3 regions of the Syntrophotalea acetylenica genome follow, and region 2 is predicted to be linked to each of the others. Evidence: riboswitches for the same ligand, from Rfam matches in the RefSeq annotation. Region 2 holds a riboswitch; each other region holds the start of a gene.
What was found. A riboswitch is a leader RNA that binds a small molecule or an ion and turns the genes downstream of it on or off. The one in region 2 is predicted to bind molybdenum cofactor.
Positions count from the first base shown of each region.

Region 1: another riboswitch for molybdenum cofactor. It lies ahead of A6070_RS13770 (aldehyde ferredoxin oxidoreductase C-terminal domain-containing protein); the one in region 2 lies ahead of A6070_RS02695 (aldehyde ferredoxin oxidoreductase family protein).
Region 3: another riboswitch for molybdenum cofactor. It lies ahead of A6070_RS12355 (aldehyde ferredoxin oxidoreductase C-terminal domain-containing protein); the one in region 2 lies ahead of A6070_RS02695 (aldehyde ferredoxin oxidoreductase family protein).

Region 1 covers NZ_CP015455.1:2,930,238-2,936,703, forward strand. The annotation lists gene A6070_RS13750 (hypothetical protein) at 1-1,055, shown strand, start outside; gene A6070_RS13755 (vWA domain-containing protein) at 1,048-2,160, shown strand; gene A6070_RS13760 (hypothetical protein) at 2,247-3,047, shown strand; gene A6070_RS13765 (vWA domain-containing protein) at 3,057-4,082, shown strand; molybdenum cofactor riboswitch at 4,307-4,426, shown strand; partial or broken gene A6070_RS13770 (aldehyde ferredoxin oxidoreductase C-terminal domain-containing protein) at 4,486-6,191, shown strand; gene A6070_RS13775 (MoaD/ThiS family protein) at 6,301-6,466, shown strand, end outside.
Region 2 covers NZ_CP015455.1:576,961-583,426, forward strand. The annotation lists gene ilvC (ketol-acid reductoisomerase) at 1-606, shown strand, start outside; gene A6070_RS02680 (RNA recognition motif domain-containing protein) at 694-1,017, opposite strand; gene A6070_RS15770 (hypothetical protein) at 1,140-1,490, opposite strand; gene A6070_RS02690 (acyl-CoA thioesterase) at 1,651-2,121, opposite strand; molybdenum cofactor riboswitch at 2,353-2,471, shown strand; gene A6070_RS02695 (aldehyde ferredoxin oxidoreductase family protein) at 2,503-4,389, shown strand; gene A6070_RS02700 (ubiquitin family protein) at 4,457-4,660, shown strand; gene A6070_RS15285 (hypothetical protein) at 4,662-5,132, opposite strand; gene thiF (sulfur carrier protein ThiS adenylyltransferase ThiF) at 5,127-5,756, shown strand; gene A6070_RS02715 (porin family protein) at 6,046-6,466, opposite strand, start outside.
Region 3 covers NZ_CP015455.1:2,634,788-2,641,253, reverse strand. The annotation lists gene A6070_RS12365 (putative bifunctional diguanylate cyclase/phosphodiesterase) at 1-848, opposite strand, end outside; gene A6070_RS15460 (PAS domain S-box protein) at 1,098-2,387, shown strand; molybdenum cofactor riboswitch at 2,624-2,745, shown strand; gene A6070_RS12355 (aldehyde ferredoxin oxidoreductase C-terminal domain-containing protein) at 2,782-4,509, shown strand; gene ttcA (tRNA 2-thiocytidine(32) synthetase TtcA) at 4,791-5,570, shown strand; gene A6070_RS12345 (PP2C family protein-serine/threonine phosphatase) at 5,707-6,466, shown strand, end outside.

The sequences.
Region 1 (6,466 bases), 840 kb from region 2:
CGGTTTCCAGCCGGCAGCAGGTCACCATCGATCCCTGTCGGCAAAGCGTCTGGGAAAGCGCCAACCTGCTTGCCGAAGACATTCTGGTGGAGCAGGCCCGGCCGCTGCTGATGCCGTTGGTTCCGCCGGTAGGCGTCCGTTTTTCCCTCGGCATGAACGGCGCCACTCCAGGCACCCCGATTCCGTTCGTCCTGGAAATCCGCTTCACCGAACGCATTAAAATCGAATCGAGCACCATCGCCAACCTCAATCTCAAGCCATCGGGGATCTTCCACAATCTGTACGACATCAGCTATGACGCGCCGTTAAGCGCCATAGACCTGAATCACAGCCCCATCCGCATCACCGGAAAACTCAGAATCTACGCCACCGGCGAATACAGCATCCCCGGCATCCCCGTCTATTACATCGACAGCCGCGCGCCTCAAAGCCAGGTGCAGCTGATCAAAACCGTCGAAGAACCGGTGCGCATCGCCGCCATGATCCCGGAAAGCACCGAAGGGTTCGATCTGCAGGTCGCTGCCGCGGGCCCCCTGACAGTGCCCGGACCCCGCCGGGCAACAAGCTCCCTCACTCTCCAGATAACGCTGCTGGCCGTTGGCCTTCTTTTGTCCGGGCTGGCCGCCGTTGCAACATGGTGGTGGCGTAAAAATATGAAAGAAGCGGACATACAGCCCGAAAACCATGTTTTAAATCAGCTGCAAACCGATGTGGACAACGCGATTGCCGCCGTTCGTCAACATGGAAGCCGGGATGCGCTGGCCGGGCTCGGCGTGGCCCTCAAGGCATACCTGGCTGAATTTTCCGGAATCGCCATGGACCGCCAGGGGGGCAGTCACGTGTCATTCCTGCGCCGCATCGAAGCCACCCTTCCAGCATCTGCCCGGCAAGCCGCCTCCGAGGTGCTTGCCTGTATCGACCATAGCTTGGCTCAGGAAACCGCTGGTATCCCGGAAGATCTGACGGCACGGGCGGGATGGCTTATCGAGACCCTGCAGGGATTGGCCAGCCCTGCTCAGCCATCGGACGAGCCGGAGCCAGAACACCATGGCTGATTTGCAACTCCAGTACCCTCTGGCGCTGCTGCTGCTTTTTCTGGCGCCCGGATTCCTGTGGCTGCGCCGGCGCACGCGACGCAAGCTGCCATTTCCCGCGGTGCCCCCGGAAATGGCGCAACTGCGGCCCGGATTCTGGAAACGCAACTACAACGGCATCCTGTTCGCCCTGGTGTATACATGCCTGGTCGCAAGCCTGGCCAATCCCGGCTACTCTCGCGAAACGATGGAAGAATTCATCGAATCGAAATGGATATTCCTGGCCCTTGACCTGTCCGGCTCCATGAAACGTCCGGTCAGCCGCTACTCCGACCAGACCCTGGGAGACCTTGCCCTGGATGGCATCGCTTCGTTTGTCGATATGCGCCGCGACGACGACTACATCGGTTTGATCGCCTTTTCCAGCTATGCCAAACTGCTGGCGCCGCTGACCTTCGACAAGCAACTGCTCAAGGCCAAACTCGATCTGGTGCGCAGCAGAAACCATTCGCGGATTTACCGTGAACTCGGTGCGGGGGGCGGCACCAACGCCTCGGAAGCGGTATGGCTGTCTTTGTCCGCGTTTTTTTCCATGCTGCCCGAGGAAAACCGCTTGACCGTCGAGCAGATTGCCGGCATGCGGGAATTCCTGCTCGGAAAACCGGGATCCTTGCTCGATATCCCGCGGAAAATCCGCGACGCCGCGCTCGGCAGGGGCATGGCCGTCATCCTTTTCACCGACGGGCGCATCGAGCCGACCCAGCGTGCCCATGTGCGCCACGGCGGCCTGCCGAACCTGGTCAACCTCATCACGTTGATGAAAGCGGTCGGCGTGCGGTTTTACATTATTTCCGTTGGCGGCGAAGTCGATCAGGCGGTGGAGGAAGCCATGCAACCGGCGGCGGGCGAAGCCACCGTCGGGCGCATTTTCGTCACCTCCAGGGGACTGGACCAGACACAGATCGAGGAGGTCTACCGGGAAATCGATATTCTGGAGACCAACCGCAACCTGACGCGAATTACCCTGCAACCCCGCTGGCTGCGGCAGCCACTGACCCTTCTGGGGCTTGGACTTGCCATCCTGCATCTGCTGCTGCGCAGCGTACCGGGGTTGCGCAAACTGTAAATGGCACTTTGGACCCATGACACGCCGACCGTTGCCGGCGCGTCTCCCAGGGAAAATTTTCCGCCGACCACTGCGAGGAATGCATCATGGCTCTTTTTTCGAATATTCTTCGGCGTTATCAACCCGCGATCCCCTTCATCCTGGCCACCATCGGCCTCACCGGTTTGCTGCTGGTGACCATTGGCGGCGTCGGCCTGTGGCGCAAGGTCCAGCATCACACGGCTCTGGAAAGGCTCAACACGCGCCTGGCAAGCGTGTCCGGCATCAAAGAACACGCCGCCGCCGCGGCCGAACTTGAAAAAATCACTGCCGATGCCGAAAAATCCGGACTGTCCCTGCCGCAAGCCGAGTATGCCCTGCTGGCGCGCACATGGCGAGCCCGTGTCGACGACTTCAAACAGATCACCGCCGCCCTCAACAATCGTTATCTGGCCGTCTCCCAGCAGCAGGATCTGAAAACTTTTCACGAACAGCTGCTCGCTTTACGCGACAGCTGCACAGCAGCTCTGGAAAACCCCGAAGCCCTTTTTGCCCCCATGCAATGGAAGTTGCACAATCTCAAGGGGAACGTTTCGGTCATGCTGGCCTACAGCGTACTGGCCTTCGAACAGGATGGGCGCAAGGCGGCAAAATTTCTGTCCGACGCCGTTGACGATTACAAAACCGCCATCGATCTCGTCGACGGTCTTCGCAGCACGTCACTGCAAAGGGCAATACCACGCTGGAACCTGGAACTTATCGTCGGGCTCGGTGAATACAGGCGCATCGGCCTGAGTGAAATCCCCCAGGAAAACATGTCCGAGGTGCAGGAACAACTCGAGGCGTTCATCCCGGATGTGGCCGGCTTCGCGCCCGGCGTGCCCCTGGACACCAGGGTGGAGAAATAGGCCAACGCCATGCGCTTTAGTCATCCGCACTGTTTCTGGCTGTTACTGCTGCTTGTCCCCGTTGCGTGGCGCATCTGGTCCACGGAGCGGTTTCTGGAGCGGTTGCGGCATCGGTTTCGATTCGATCGTAACGGCAGGGGAGCCTGGAGGCTTTATGGTCGCTGCCTGCTGCCTCTGCTCGGGCTGGCTGGAATGGTAGCCGCACTGGCCGGCCCCGCCATCACCGTCCTGCGGCAGGGAAACATCAGCGACAATCTGGTGCTGGCGATCGGCATCGATGTCAGCAAATCGATGCTCGCCGAAGACATGGCTGTCGGACGGCTATCGGGCCAACCGGCGGTGACCTCCGTATCCAACCGCCTGAATGCCGCCCGGCAACTGGTTCTGACGCTGCTGAGCCGACTGGAGGGAGAAAAGGTCGGTCTGTTCTTTTTTGCGCGCAACGGCATCGAAGTCGTCTCACCGACCCGCGATCACGGATTTCTGCGCTATATGGCGACGCATACCGATCTCGGCGATCTGACCGAATCGGGCAGCAACCTGATAGCCGCACTCGACAGCGGCATACTGATGGCTGCCAGCCAGACCGGCACCCCCGCCCGTGCAGTGATTCTGCTGACAGATGGCGAAGATACCGAAAACAACCAGGCAGAAATCCTGCAAAGCATCACCTCGCGTGACGCGCCCCCGCCCCCCGTGTTTACGATCGGCATCGGCCGCGAACGGGATGTCTTCATCCCCATACGACGCAAAGGCGCCGCCGATATCGACGGTTTTTTCACGGACAGCGAGGATATCCCCCTCAAAACCCGACTCGATGCCCGGACCCTGCGGGCCATCGCCGAAACCACCGGAGGCTCCTATATCCAGCTGACCGGCGAATCGCTCGATGACGTCGCTTCGCAACTGTTGCGCAATATCGGCACCACGGCGGCAACCCCCGCCGATCTGCCCCCGCGCCCCGCGCCTTTCGACCTTGCGCCTCTGTTTCTGGCAACGGGCCTGCTATGCTACATCCTGTTTTTGCTGCTCTAGTCAAAAACCCTGTCAACCCTTGGAAACAAGCCAAAAAACCACGCCGTTTCAATTCCTCCCAAAAACTTTTTTCAATAATGTTTTCAATGTGTTTTGAAATTCTGGAGAGAATTTATGACCATTTTGGAAATGTATACAGCATACCTTATTGAACTTTCGTTCTATTTTGTGTTATAAGTCAACAAATTGGAAAAAGTCTTTGACAACAGCATCAGCACCTGACGCAAAATTCCGATCTCCGAGCCTCGCTGCCTACTGGGAAGGTCCTTATGGCGACAGGCCGAAGGGTTCCGCTGGAAACAGTGGCGCCTCCCTCTCTGGAAAGGAGATTTCACCCGGAACCATTCCAAGAAAAGCAAAATTGGGAGGAAGCAAGACAATGAACAAAATTTTGCGCGTAAACATGAACGACCTTACCTGCAAGGTCGAGGAAGTCCCCGCCGAATACGCCACCCTGGGTGGCCGTGCGCTGACTTCCACCATCGTGGCCAAGGAAGTTCCCCCGCAGTGCCATCCCCTCGGCCCCAACAACAAACTGATTTTTGCTCCCGGCATGCTGTCCGGCACCCCGGCCGCCAACTCCGGCCGCATGTCTGCCGGCGCCAAGAGCCCGCTGACCGGCACCATCAAGGAATCGAACTCCGGCGGCACCAGCGCTCAGCAGTTCGCCAAAATGGGCATCAAGGCCATGATCATCGAAGGCCAGCCCAAGGATGACAAATGGTACCGCCTGCATGTCACCATGGACGGCGTGACCTTCGAGGACGCCTCCGAGCTGGTCGGCAAGCAGAACTTCGACGTCATTGACGCCATGAACGCCAAATACGATACCAAAATCGGCGTCATGACCATCGGCATCCCCGGCGAAAACCGCCTGGCCGCCGCCAACATCTCGGTGAAGGACCCCGACCAGAAGATCCGCTCCCATGGCCGCGGCGGTCTCGGCGCCGTTATGGGCTCCAAGAAAATCAAGTGTATCACCATTGACGCCACCGGCGCCGGCAAGGTTGAAATTGCGAATCCCGAAAAATTCCGCGCCGCCGCCAAGGTTTTCGCCAAAGGCATGCTCGATCACCCCGTAAGCGGCGAGGGTCTGCCCACCTACGGCACCAACGTTCTGATCAACATCCTGAACGAAGCCGGCGGCCTGCCGACCAAGAACTTCAGGTACGGTACCTGTGAACACCATGACCTGGTGTCCGGTGAAACCATGTACGACACCATCGTCAAGCGCGGTGGCCACCACAAGCATGGCTGCCACGCCGGTTGCATCATCCAGTGCTCCCAGGTTTATGTTGACGAAGCCGGCGCGTACATCACCTCCGGTTTCGAATACGAGACCGTCTGGGGTCTGGGCATCAACTGCCTGATCCAGAGCCTCGACGACTGCGCCCGCATCGATAACGCCATGGACAACATCGGCATCGACTCCATCGAAGGCGCCGTATTGCTCGCCGTCGCCATGGACGCCGGCGTATTGCCCTGGGGCGATGGCAAGGAAGCCCTGCGCATCATGAACGAGGAAATCGGCAAATGCACCCCGCTGGGCCGCATCCTCGGCAACGGCACCGCCTCCGTCGGCCAGGCCTATGGCCTGACCCGCGTTCCGGTCGTCAAGGGCCAGGGTATCCCGGCTTACGATCCCGCTCGGTCAAGGGTATCGGTATCACTTATGCAACCACGACCATGGGTGCCGACCATACCGCCGGTTACTCCATCGCCACCAACATCCTCAAGGTCGGCGGTTTTGTCGATCCCCTGAAGAAGGACGGCCAGGTTGAGTTGTCCCGCAACCTGCAGATCGCCACCACCTCCATTGACAGCACCGGTATGTGCATCTTCGTGGCCTTCCCCGCTCTGGACATCCCCGAAGTTCTGCCCGCACTGGTCGATATGTGCGCCGCCCGCTTCGGCGTCGAAATGAGCGTTGACGACTTCGTCGGCATGGGCGCCAGGATCCTGAAAATGGAGAAGGAGTTCAATACCAAGGCCGGTTTCACCAAAGAAGACGACCGCCTGCCCGAGTTTTTCGAATACGAGCCGATCCCGCCCCACAACGCGGTTTGGGATTTCACCCCGGCTGAAATCGACGAGCTCTGGAACTTCTAACATTCGCCTTTTTATGCAATGCCAGTGGGCACCTCGATGGGGTGCCCACTTTTTTTAACCGCCTTTTTCTGAAGACAAACCCTTTATTTCGACCATGAAAAGGTGCACCATGAAAATTACCGTCAAACTCTTCGCCGGCTTTCGCAACGACCGCTTCAAGGTAGCCGACCAGGATTATCCCGACGGCGCGACGGTCGGCGATATTCTCGGGGCCTTGAACATCGCCCTTCCCGAACTGGGCGTTGCCCTCATCAACGGCCGCCACGTTCTTCCCG
Region 2 (6,466 bases):
GCCGCCGAACTCAAGGACATCATGCGTTCCTTGTTCGAGAAGCATATGGACGACATCCTGTCCGGTGAGTTTTCCCGCACCATGATGGAGGACTGGGCCAACGACGACGTCAAGCTGCTGACCTGGCGCGAGGAGACCGGCAAGACCGCCTTCGAGCAGACCGAAGGTGCCGGTGAAATCTCCGAGCAGGAATATTTCGACAAGGGGATCCTGATGGTGGCCATGGTCAAGGCCGGCGTCGAGCTGGCCTTTGAAACCATGGTCTCTTCCGGCATCGAGCCCGAGTCGGCTTACTACGAGTCGCTGCACGAAACGCCGCTTATCGCCAACACCATTGCCCGCAAGAAACTTTACGAGATGAACCGCGTCATTTCCGACACTGCCGAATATGGCTGCTACCTTTTCAGCCATGCCTGTGTGCCCCTGCTGCAGGATTTCATGGCCAAGGTTGGCACCGATGTTATCGGCAAGGGGCTGTCCGTTAAGGACAACAGCGTCGATAACCGCACCCTGGTGGACGTCAATGCCGAGATCCGTGCTCATCTCATCGAGGAAGTGGGCGAGGAACTGCGTGCCGCCATGCAGGGCATGAAAGCCATCGTTTAAACGGATATTCTCCTGGAATGTCGTAAAAAGGGCGGGCCGCGCATCTGCGCAGCCCGCCCTTTTTTGCAACTGGTGTCTGACAAAAATTTATTTGCGGGGCTTCCCCCGTGGTTTGAACGGAACCTTTTTTTGGGGGGCGGCTGTATCTTTTTCTGGCGCGGAATTTTGTGCCCTGGCAATACTCACCGAGATCTGGCGGTTGCCGATGCGGGCTTCGTCAAGGCATAAAACAGCCTCTTTGGCTTCGGTTTCACTGGCCATTTTGATATAGGCATAGACGCGGTCCTGGCCGCTTCGGGTATCCGTTCCCATATGGATATAGGAAACCTTGCCTGCCACCGAAAACAGTTTACGCAATTCTTCCTCGGTCATTTCGGCGGGTAGGTTTTTGACATACAGATCTTTGCTCATGATGTGCTTTCCTGAGTAAAAGTCCTAGATTGCGTGGGTGTTTGTCCCATTGACTACCGGTTTTCATGCCCCTCGCGATTGTTTGAACGCCCGGTGTTGGTTACGGCATGCCGTCCGTCGGTTCATGGCGCGGTGGATGAGGCGATGGCAGCGCGGCAGGCACGGCATCGGAAGATATTGTCCCGATAGCAGGGCATTAGCAGATTCGATTCGATGCGCCCGTTGCCCATGCAGGTTTCCGGCCCGGCAAGCCCCTGGCATGCTACATCAAACAGCAGCGGACGGATGAATTTATCGAAAGTTACCTGTTGTTTGGCTGTTAACAGGTCGATATCGCCATCGTTGTCCAGGAGAAAAGTACCTACTCCGAGGACGGTTCGGGGTAGATAGGTCGTGTCGGCCACGACGGCTTTTATGTAATCTGTGTCGATGTAAATCAGGTAATGGAGAAGGTCGAGATCGATGTCTTCCATGGTGGTGCGCTCCGGATGGTAAATTTCGATTAGGGCAGTGCTCCCGCGGCATCATGAGCCTAAACGCGCCCAAATGCCAGTTTTTTTTGATCTGCGTGGCCTGTCCCTTGCCGCGGAAGCCGATCTCCGGCGGTGCCGCGGGGCATATGCCGGTGCGTTTTTATCGCTTGTCCCGTTTTCGGTGTGCGTAGCGGGCCAGGGCCTCGGCCAGGCGGCGCTCATCTTCCTGCGTCTCTACGATCAGGTCAGGCACCTTGGTTGGACAACCATTACTGTCCAGCGCCACAAAGGTCAGGTAGGCTGACGCCGTATGCCTTACTTCGCCGGTCATGACATTTTCGGCTTCAACCCGGACGCCGACTTCCATGGATGTGTTCCCGACCCGGTTCATGCTGGCTTTGAGAACGATCAGATTGCCAACGAACACCGGGCAGTGAAAATCGAGCCTGTCAATGGATGCCGTGACGATGTTGCGGCGGGTGTGGCGCATGGCAACCACCCCGGCGGCATTGTCGATCAGCTTCATGATCGAGCCGCCATGGACGTTGCCGGCCGGGTTCGCATCGCCCGGCATGGCGACCTGGGCCAGCACGACGCGTGACTGGGAAACTTTTTTTGGTTGATGAGGCATTGTCGACCCCCTGCGTGAATAAGGATGCACGAAAGCAGTATACCTCAACCATGAAAAATCCGTGAGGCCGGAACAGGCTGAAATCCATGAGTTCCAGAATAAAAATGCGTTGTGGTTAAAAAAAATAGCCAAATAATATAAAAATTATCTTGAAATGTTTTCCGGAATGTATAAGGATCTGATTCAGGACTCCCCCGGTCACTAAACGTTCCCCCTCCCCTGAAGCTTCATACCGTTATCGGTCTCCGAGCCCGTCACCCTAAAAGGGTGTACCTCAAGGATGGCGGGCCGGCAGGGTTTCGCTGGAAACGGCGGGGCCTCCCTTGTGGAAAGGAGATGCGTCGAAATTGCGCAAACTCATCGGAGTAAGGGAGAGAAATCATGTTAGGTGGGTACTGGCAGAAAATCGCGGTAATCGATTTGACCACGGAAACAGTGGAATATCTCAGGCCCAGTGAAGAAGACCTGAAAAAATTTATTGGCGGCAGCGGACTTGGCGCCAAGCTTCTGTACGAAAACACCAGGGCGGGTATCGATCCGCTGGGACCGGAAAATGTACTGATCTGCATGACCGGGCCGTACAACGGGACCAAGGTGGCTCAGGCGGGACGCTGGGAGCTGATTACCAAGGGACCCCTGACCGGCATTTACCTCGAATCCGACTGCGGGGGGAAATGGGGCGGCGCCCTTAAAGCCTGCGGCCTTGACGGTCTTATGGTCAAGGGCAAGGCCAAACAGCCAGTGTATATCACCATCGTCGACGACGATATCCAGATCAAAAAAGCCGACCAGCTGTGGGGTAAAGGCACCTTTGAAACCGACAGGCTTCTCAAGGAAGAGCTGGGCAAAGGTTCCCAGGCCATTTCCATCGGACAGGCCGGAGAAAAATTGGTCAAGATAGCCTCCATCATGACCGATGGTCGCGAGGGCCGCACCGCGGGGCGCGGCGGCGGCGGCGCCGTCATGGGTTCCAAAAATCTCAAGGCGATCGCTTGCAAGGGCAGCAAGAATGTCCCCATTGCCAGGCCCGAGCCTTATGAAGAAATGATTCAGAAATTCCGCGAAAACTTCAAGGATGTCTACGATGGACCGCTTGGCACCTACGGTACATCCTGCGCCGTGGAAATTTTCAACGATGTCGGTGACCTGCCGATCAAGAACTGGCTGTGGGGCCATTGGGACAAGGCTGAAAAGGTTTCCGGCCAGCACCTGGCCAAGACCATTCTCAAAAAGCGTTACCATTGCGGCAACTGCTTGATTGGTTGCGGCCGTACCGTGGAAATCCCTTCTGGTGCGTTCAAGATGGAGAAGGGGGGCGGTCCCGAATACGAAACCCTTGGCATGCTCGGTTCCAACTGTCTGATTGATGATGTGGAAGCCATCTCCAAGGGTGCGGAATTCTGCAACGATTATGGCATCGATACCATCTCCGCCTCCGCTCTCATCAGTTTCCTTATGGAAGCCTGGGAGCATGGCATGATCGACGAGAGCGACACGGATGGCCTGGAGATGACCTGGGGCAACGGCTTGGCCATGGTCGAGATGATCAGGAAGATCGCCCTGCGCGAAGGCATCGGGGATCCCTGCTCCCAGGGCATCCTGGAAGCCATCAAGCGGGTTGGCCCCGCCAGTGCGGAATTCGCCGTTCACGTCAAGGGCATGGACTTCCCCGCGCATGACCCCCGCGGCCGCGGCGGTCTCGGCGTTGCCTATGCCACCTCCAACCGGGGTGCCTGCCACATGCAGGCCTATAACCAGGACTTCGAGGGAGAAGGCTGCCTGAATATCGCGGACCTCGGCTACGACGCCCCGATGCCCCCCTATACCAATGAAGGAAAGGGCAAGTTCGTTGCCGACATGCAGAATTTCATGAGCATGATGGATTCGCTGAAACTCTGCAAATTCTCCGTGTTCGGCGGTATGACTGTCGGGCCCATGACGCAGTTTCTCAACCATATCGTCGGCTGGGACCTCACCAACGAGCAATGGATCGAGTGCGGCGAGCGGATTTTCAATATGAAACGTCTGTTCAACACCCGCGAGGGGGTCAGCCGCAAGGACGACACCCTGCCGCCGCGTATCCTTGCCAGCCCCCGCCAGGGCGGCTCCGGCGATTACGTGCCCGACCTGGGCTACCAGCTGCGGGATTACTACCGCGCCCGCAACTGGGACGAGTGGGGTATCCCCACTCCGGAAACCCTCAAGCGGCTCGGCCTTGACCAGTATGATTACCGCAAGGGCAAGCGCACCACCGAAAATCAGCGCTGAATCCTGGCGGGCCCCAGGGCGACAGGGCCCCTGGTAAAGATGTCGAGAACCGGAAAGGAAGAACATCATGTCGATGTTTGTTATCAGCACCGACGCCATCCCTGAAGGGGAAACCATGTCGCTGGTCGCGTTGCTGCGAGCCCATGATCTGAGTCCCGCGACCGTCATGGTAAGGGTGGATGGGAAGGTGATTCAAAAGCAGCAGCTCGAAACCCTGCAGGTCGCCAGGGGGACAGCCGTCAAAGCATATCTTTTTGTTGGCGGCGGCTGATTCAGCGCCAGCGCCGCCATTTTGGCATTGGCGGTGAGAGTTTCTTGGTTTTGAAGCAAGGGGAGGGGATTTGCGAGATTTCATGCCCCTTGCCTCCTTGGCGAAGGTGTTGCCCCGTGCGCATCTTCGCCACTTTTTTATCAAACGCCTGCAAAACGTACTCTTGTCGAAGCGGCATCAAGGAGGCGACTTTTTTTATCTGAGAAATAGCCATATATTTGAAATATTCATTGACACGCGACGCGAGGCCGTTTATGCTGTTTTCACAACGGGTAAAAGATCTTTCTTTGTGTTGCTCCATCATGGCCCGTTGCGGCGGGCTATGATGGAGATTTGTTGCATGGCGGCAGAGCAGGCACGTTTTGTCTCTGAGGCCGTGCATCGGCCAGGAAGGACGTTGTCCCCGGCTGTAGCGCCAAAATAGTGTATTCCCCTTTTTGATGACGTGTCCGGAAAGGTCAGGCTGTTGCATCGGGATCTTCAGGAAAAAGAATTTTTTTCCAGGCATGCCCTGGGGGTAGTGCCGGTGTTAAAAAAAGCCACCGTCGGGGTTGCCGGCGCCGGCGGGCTGGGATCAAATATCGCCGTTGCCCTGGCCCGCTCAGGAGTCGGCAAGCTGGTGGTCGCCGATTATGACCGGGTTGAACCGCACAATCTCAACCGTCAATATTATTTTCGCGATCAGATAGGCATGTACAAGGTTGACGCACTGAAAAGCAACCTGGAGCGCGTCAATCCGTTTTCAGAATATGAAATGCACAACAGGCTCCTCGACAAAGAGAACATCCCGCGGATTTTCGGTAATGTCGATATCCTGCTGGAAGCTCTGGACAGCGTTGATGCCAAGCTCATGCTTCTGCAGAGCTGGATTGCTGCCTTTCCGCAGCAACCGCTGGTGATGGGCAGCGGCATGGGAGGGTATGGCGGCAATAACGGTATGGTGTCGAAACGGCTGTTTGACAAGGTTTATGTCTGTGGTGATGAAAAAACCGATGTGGCCGTCTTCCCGCCGATGGCGCCGAAAGTCATGATCGTGGCGGCCATGCAGGCCAACATGGCGCTGGAATGGCTGCTCGATGGCGAGGTGATAGTCTGAATTCGATGCGCAAGGGCAATGGTAGAGAGGGAAGCGCAGGCCGAAAGGCCATGCTTTCTCTCCGGCGATGCCACCTTTCCGGGTAGGTGGCATCGCCGTATTTTTGTCCCTGTGAATGGGTAATTCAAAGGGAAAGAATTACGGATGCGGGAGCCAACCACTCCCTCTTCACCCCTTGCACTGTACCTCCTAGCAGTGTGAGGGGTGAATTTTTTTCTTTGGTTATGCAAAAGCCCCTCTCAGAAAGCAGGGGCTTTTGTTTTGGCATGTGGTTCAGTGGTGTGGCGGGCTACCAGACGAAAAAGGTGCCGACCGTGAACAGTTCGGTATTCTGATCCTCGTTGTCGAACCAGGAGTTTTCCGTCAGCATGACTTCCGCCATGACCTTGAGGTTGGGGTTGATGTCGTGGTAGACGCCAAATACCCACAGGGTCTGTTCTTCAATCTGAACCTCGGTGCCGGCGAGGCGATCCGCCTTGTCCCTCGAGGTTTCATCCATGTAGTTGCCGCCGTAGCTCACTCCGAATTTGGTTTTGCCGAAACGGTTGTCGAAGCCGTACATCAACTGGGCGATAAAGCCCTGGCTGTCCCGTTCCTTGCCCGCGGCATCCAGCGCGTCCGTGTCCAGCATGAGAACCGAGCCGATGGCCGTATTGTCGAAGCCTGACAACACCAGATCGAAGCCCCGATAAAGAATCTGCACTCCGCCG
Region 3 (6,466 bases), 1.1 Mb from region 2:
AGAAACAGCACCGCCAGCGGATGCTTGAAACGCCTGGCTTCCGCCAGCGATTGCTGCAGACGTTCTTTCAGCAGTGCCCGGCTGGGCAGGCCCGTCAGGGGATCGTAGTAGGCAAGCTGTGGAATTTTTCCGGGATTGACGGAAATTTGCGCGGTCTCGGTGAAAAGAACGGCCGTATAGCTCCGCTGCCCCGTGGAAAACGGCGCGACGCAGAAGTCAAAGGATCTGACCGTCCCGTCCTTGCGCCGGCAGACCAGCGTGTGGCTGCCTTCCGTAAAAGCGGTCGTTTTCCGGTTTGGCTCCGTGGCGACTTGCAGAGGTGCAATCGCCGTTGGCTGTTCGGGGGCGAGGATGGCCGGCAACTGGTGCCGATACACCTCGGATCGGTTGTATCCGGAAAGCCGGGCAGCATGCCGACTCCAGTGCCGTACCTGGCCCTGTTCGTCGAGCAGGGCCACCGCGGTGCGGGTGTTCGCCGCCATTCGAACCAGTGTCCGCAGGTTTTGCCGGCACAGTTGTTTGTTGCGATAGCGGGCGGTGATATCGCGGAAACTTGCCTGGATGGCGGATTGCAGAACCGGCATGCCGGCTGAAAAGCGGCCATGGAGATAGCGGACCTGCCCACTCCGGTCCCGACAGGCGAACAGCGCCGAGGTGCCGGGCAGGCGGCGAAGTTTTTCAAGAACGCGCTGCCAACGATTTTCCTGCTCGGGCAGCAGGATATCGTGCAGGAAGGCAGGCGGAGGGTGGTCGAATTTATGTTTGAGAAAGAGCTTCCACGCCTGGTTGCCGCCAAGGATGAAGCCATCGCGGCGCAGAATGCATAACAGTTTGTCCGGATCTTTCATGGCAGTCATCCCGGCATCGGGGCATGTGGGGCGGCGAGAGTTTGAAATAACAAATACCTGAAAATTATCAGAAGTGTGATGTAAATAATAAGAAACAGCTAAGGGCAAATTATTTATGTTTGTCTGGCTCTTGTCAATAAAAAAGTCGGGCCTGGAACTGCCGCAGCCAACGGCCCGGGGCCTTGCGGTCCGGAACGATTCCCGATATGCTGCCGGGGGCTGCAAGGGAAGCAAGAAAGGGCAGAGAAGATGGTACAGAATGCGAAGAATGAGGCCGGAGCAAGGGGCAGGCACGACCAGACCGGTGGGGAGAACCTTCTGCAGGATTTTGAATTTCATCAATTGCAGTGCATCTTCTCCGCCACCACCAACCTGGTCATGGTCGCCGACCATCAGGGAATGGTTTTTCAGCTCAACCCCGCCGCCGAGCATTTTTTTGTCGAATATGCATGGTGTGGCGTGCCTTTCTGGGAGTTGCTCGAATTGCCCGCAGCTGATCTGGAGGCAGCCTTGCGCGCCTATGCGCCGGATACTCACCATGAGATTTTTCTTTCGCGGTCCGGGCAGTGGTTCAATCTGCGGCTGGTTGCCTATGCGCCCCATGCCGACGGGCCAAGGGGATTTATCCTTATCCTCAACGATATCACCTGGCTGGTCGACAACCGTCAGCATCTCGAGAAGCTGGTCGCGGAGCGGACCCAGGCTCTGGCCAATTCCGAGAAAATGCTACGCCTTATCTTTCAGTCCGTCGGCAACGGCATTGTGCTGCTTGGCGACGCTTACCGGATTGTCAAAGCCAACCAGCGCGCCGGCCAGATTTATGGTTGCGACCCGCAACAACTGCTTGGCCGGGATCTTAGGGATCTGATCGATAATCACGGCCGCTGGACGCTGATGTCCTGTGTCGCGGCGCTGTCTGGCGAATCGAGCATGAGCGCCGAAATGCAGGTGCGGCGCTGTGACGGCGGCATGCTTCCGGCCAGTTTTATGGTAACCCGCGTCGAGATCGACGGGCACTTGTTCTGGCCGGTGATCGTGCGGGACATTTCCCGCCAGAAAGCCCTCGAAAGACGTCTGCGGCTGGAAAAACAGCAGGTGGAAGAGATGAACGTTACCTTGCGCAACGTCATGAAGAGCGTCGACGGGCAGCGCAAGGAATTCGAGCAGAACCTGGCGCGACGCATCCGTTCCCATCTGCTGCCGGCGCTGGAACGCATTGCCAGTGAACCGTCGGAGGCCATCCGCTCCAGTTATATCGACCTGGTGCGGGAGCAGCTCATCGGCCTGACCAGCGGTACCGCGGCGGAACTCGATGCGGGGCTGATGAAACTGAGCAGAACCGAAATGCGCATCTGCCAGTTCATTCAGGCCGGATGCTCCACCAATGATATTTGCGAAGCCATGAATCTGGCCTTTGAAACGGTACAGACCCATCGGAAAAACATCCGCCGCAAGCTGGGGCTGCGCGGCAAAAATGTCAACCTGCACTCCTATCTTATCGGACGTCGTGTCTCTGCCGGCCAAGAAGATGCCGGCTGAGCAACATTGTTCGCCTGCCTGGCAAATCTTCCCATGGGCTGCATGTGACCCGCCAATGTATACACCATCGAACAGGTTATCCGGCGTATTTATGTTTGATCGGGTATGCTTTCATACCCTTAAAATCCCCGATTGATCACCTGTCGGGCCGATGCTCCTTGTGCTATAAAACCCCCGAACGATATATCTGGTCCCGATGTGTTTAACTGCCGTTGCGGATGCCGGAGATCGTTTCAATGTGCGCCAGTCTCCGAGCCAGTCTTGCCTAAGGGGAAGGCCCCCAGGGCAGGCGGCCAAAGGGTTCCGCTGGAAACGGCGGTGCCTCCCGCGCTTGGAAAGGAGATATGCCCGGAATTCCGTTCCATTTATTTATCGCATGGGGAGGAAAGATTTTATGCACATCGTTCGCGTCAACATGTCCGATCTGACGGTCAAGACGGAGGAAGTCCCGGCCGAATGGAAAACCCTCGGCGGTCGTGCCCTGACCACCACTATCGTGGCATCCGAGGTTGTCCCGACCTGCCATCCTCTGGGACCCAACAACAAGCTGGTGTTTGCGCCCGGCATGTTGTCCGGCACGCCGGCCGCCAACTCCGGCCGTATGTCCTGTGGCGGCAAAAGCCCGCTGACCTACGGCATCAAGGAATCCAACTCCGGCGGAACCACCGCCCAGCAGTTCGCCAAGCTCGGCATCCATGCCATGATTATCGAAGGCCGTCCGGCCGAGGATAAATGGTATCGGCTGCACGTGGACAAGGACGGCGTAACCATCCACGAAGAGACCGAGGTGGTCGGCATGCAGAACTTCGCCGTTATCGCTGAAATGGAAAAACGTTTTGGCGACAAGGTCGGCGTCATGTCCATCGGCATCCCCGGCGAAAAGCGCATGGCGGCGGCCAACATTTCGGTGAAGGACCCCGACCACAAAATCCGGTCTCATGGCCGGGGCGGCATGGGCGCGGTCATGGGCTCCAAAAAAATCAAGTGCATCACCGTCGACGGTACCGGCGCCGGCAAGGTCGAAATTGCCGATCCCGAGAAATTCAAAAAAGCCGCCAAGGTGTTTGCCAAGGCGTTGCTGGATCATCCCGTTTCCGGTCAGGGGCTGCCGACTTACGGCACCAACATCCTGGTCAATATCCTTCATGAAGCAGGTGGTCTGCCGACCAAGAACTTCCGTTACGGCCAGTGCGATCATCACGACAAGATTTCCGGCGAGACCATGCATGACACCATCGTCGAGCGCAAGGGACACCCCAAGCACGGTTGCCATGCCGGATGTATGATCCAGTGCTCGCAGGTCTACAACGACAAGGACGGCAACTATCTTACCTCCGGTTTTGAGTACGAGACTATCTGGGGACTTGGCGCCGACTGCCTCATCCAGGATCTGGACGATATCGCTACCTGTGACAATATCATGGATGACATCGGCATCGACTCCATCGAGGGCGTGGTCACCATGGGTGTGGTCATGGAGGCCGGCATCATCCCCTGGGGGGACGGTAAAGGGGCCATCCGCCTGCTGCGCGAAGAGGTCGGCAAGGGCACGCCGCTCGGTCACATTATCGGCAACGGTACCGGTTCGGTCGGACAAGCCTACGGACTGACCCGGGTTCCGGTGGTCAAAAATCAGGGGATCCCGGCCTACGACCCCCGTTCGGTCAAGGGCATCGGCATCACCTATGCGACCTCGACCATGGGTGCTGACCATACCTCGGGCTATTGCATCGCCACCAATATTCTCAAATGTGGTGGTTTCGTCGATCCTCTGAGCAAGGAAGGCCAGGTTGAGCTGTCACGCAATCTGCAGATCGGCACTGCCGTCATCGACAGCACCGGCATGTGCGTTTTCGTGGCTTTCCCGATGCTCGACATTCCCGAGTGCGCCGAAGCGCTGAATGATATGGTGGCCGCCCGTTTCGGCATTGAGCTGGATAATGACGGCGTTGTCGCGCTGGGCAAGAAAATTCTCAAGATGGAGCATGAATTCAATCTGGCCGCCGGCATGAGCAACGCTGATGACCGCCTGCCCGAGTTCTTTTCTCTTGAGACAGTGCCTCCGCACAATGCCATCTGGGATTTCACCGACGCAGAAATCGATGAATTCTGGAATTTCTGAACAAGCGGAAGCCTGATGCTTTCGCCAGGTCGAGGCAGGGGGGCCCTTCCGGGTGGGCCCCTTTGCCCCGGCTGTCTTGTGTTTCCTGTCGTACCACCGAAACCTGTTCTGGCCGTCCGGACCCCTGGTCCGGGCGGCATTTTTTTTAACATCCGCCATCTTTCATAAGCTTCGATTGTTGGCCCCGCATGCCGGAATCCCCTGCGCGGCCTGGCAGTGACTTGCATTGCCGGGCGAAATGCCGTAAAACAGCCTATTCAAACCCTACGAAGGAGCCTGTTTTGCCGATTGTCGAAGATAAGCTGTTTCGCAAGATAAAAAAACTGGCCGGCAGGGCCATCGGGGATTTCAACCTCATTGAAGAGGGGGACCGAATCGCGGTGGCCGTATCCGGCGGCAAGGATTCCTGGACCCTGCTGCATATTCTCGACAGCTTGAGGCGCCGGGCGCCGGTGCGTTACGAACTGGTTGCCGTCAATGTCGATCCCGGGTTTTCCGGTTATCGTACGGATATCATGGAAGCGCATCTGAAGGAGCACGGCTTCGCCTACCACATGGAGCGTACCGATTGCGCTGCCATTATCCGGGAGAAATTGCGTCCCGGGTCGTCTGTTTGCGCGTTTTGTGCCCGGTTGCGGCGGGGTGCTTTGTATTCGGTAGCCGATCGGCTGGGGTGCAACAAGTTGGCGTTGGGGCATCATCTGGACGATTTCATCGAGACGCTGCTGCTCAATCAGTTTTTTGTCGGCACCCTGGCCGCCATGAGTGCCAGACTGCTGGCGGACAACGGCCGACATACGGTGATCCGCCCGCTGGTCTATGTGGAGGAAAGCGATGTTGCCGCTTTTGCGCGGAACAACGACCTGCCCAGCATTCCCTGCGGTTGTCCTGAAGAGGTTCGCACCGACCTTAACCGCCGCCGTATGAAACAGCTGATTGGCCAGCTGGCGCAGGAAATCCCGCATCTGCGCAGCAGTCTTGTCGGCGCGCTGGGCAACGTGCAGCCCAGACATCTGCTGGATGCCAACCTCAAGGATTTCGGTAGTGACAAGCCGGGCTGATCACCGCCCTGGATTGCGGTAGAATAAACACAGGGCGGCCTGGCAGTCGTTGCGGTTTTTGACCGCGGGAGCCGGCCGTTTCTCTTTCGGCGTTGCGCGCCCGATTCAACTCGGGGCGGATCAATCAAGGGCGGAGATGATGACCACGCAGTTCCATAGCAAGGCAGATCTCGATCTGGCCAGTGAGGTTCAGCAACTGTTGTTCCCCAAAGGGTCGCCGCACTGCAATTGGTGCTGTATCGGTATCGAGAACCGCATGGCCCGTGGACTTGGCGGCGACTATTTCGATTTTATACCGCTCGCCGACGGCTGCGAGGTTATCTTTCTCGGAGATGTCACCGGTCATGGTTTGCAGGCATCGGTGATCATGTCGCTTTTGTACGGGTTCATACATCGCGGCACCGCCGACAACTGCGATCCTGTGGACATGGCCTCCCGGGTCAACGATTTTCTGTTTTCCTTTGCCCGGCGTTCCCACCGGCTCGATCATTTTTTTTCCACTACCCTGTTCTACGGGGTGATCGATCCTGCCACGCTGGAAATGCGCTATATCAACAATGGTCAGGTGCAACCCCTGGTAAGGCGCGGGCACAAACTCATTCATCTTGCTGCCACCGGGTCGCCATTGGGGTATTTCGAACACACGGAAATTGCCGAAGCCCGTTTCCATTTCAGACGCGGCGACCGTTTCCTGCTGTATACTGATGGCCTGGTCGAGGCGTTCAATCCCCGGGGGCAGGCTTTTGGCATGCCGGGGCTCGAACGGTTGATGCGCCATCACAAAGGCGGCCACACCGATTTTCTCGACAAGCTGTTCGGTGCCCTCGCAGCATTCGGCGCTCCCGATCCACCCCAGGACGATTGCACCGCGATCGCCATAGATTTTGGTCTTCCCG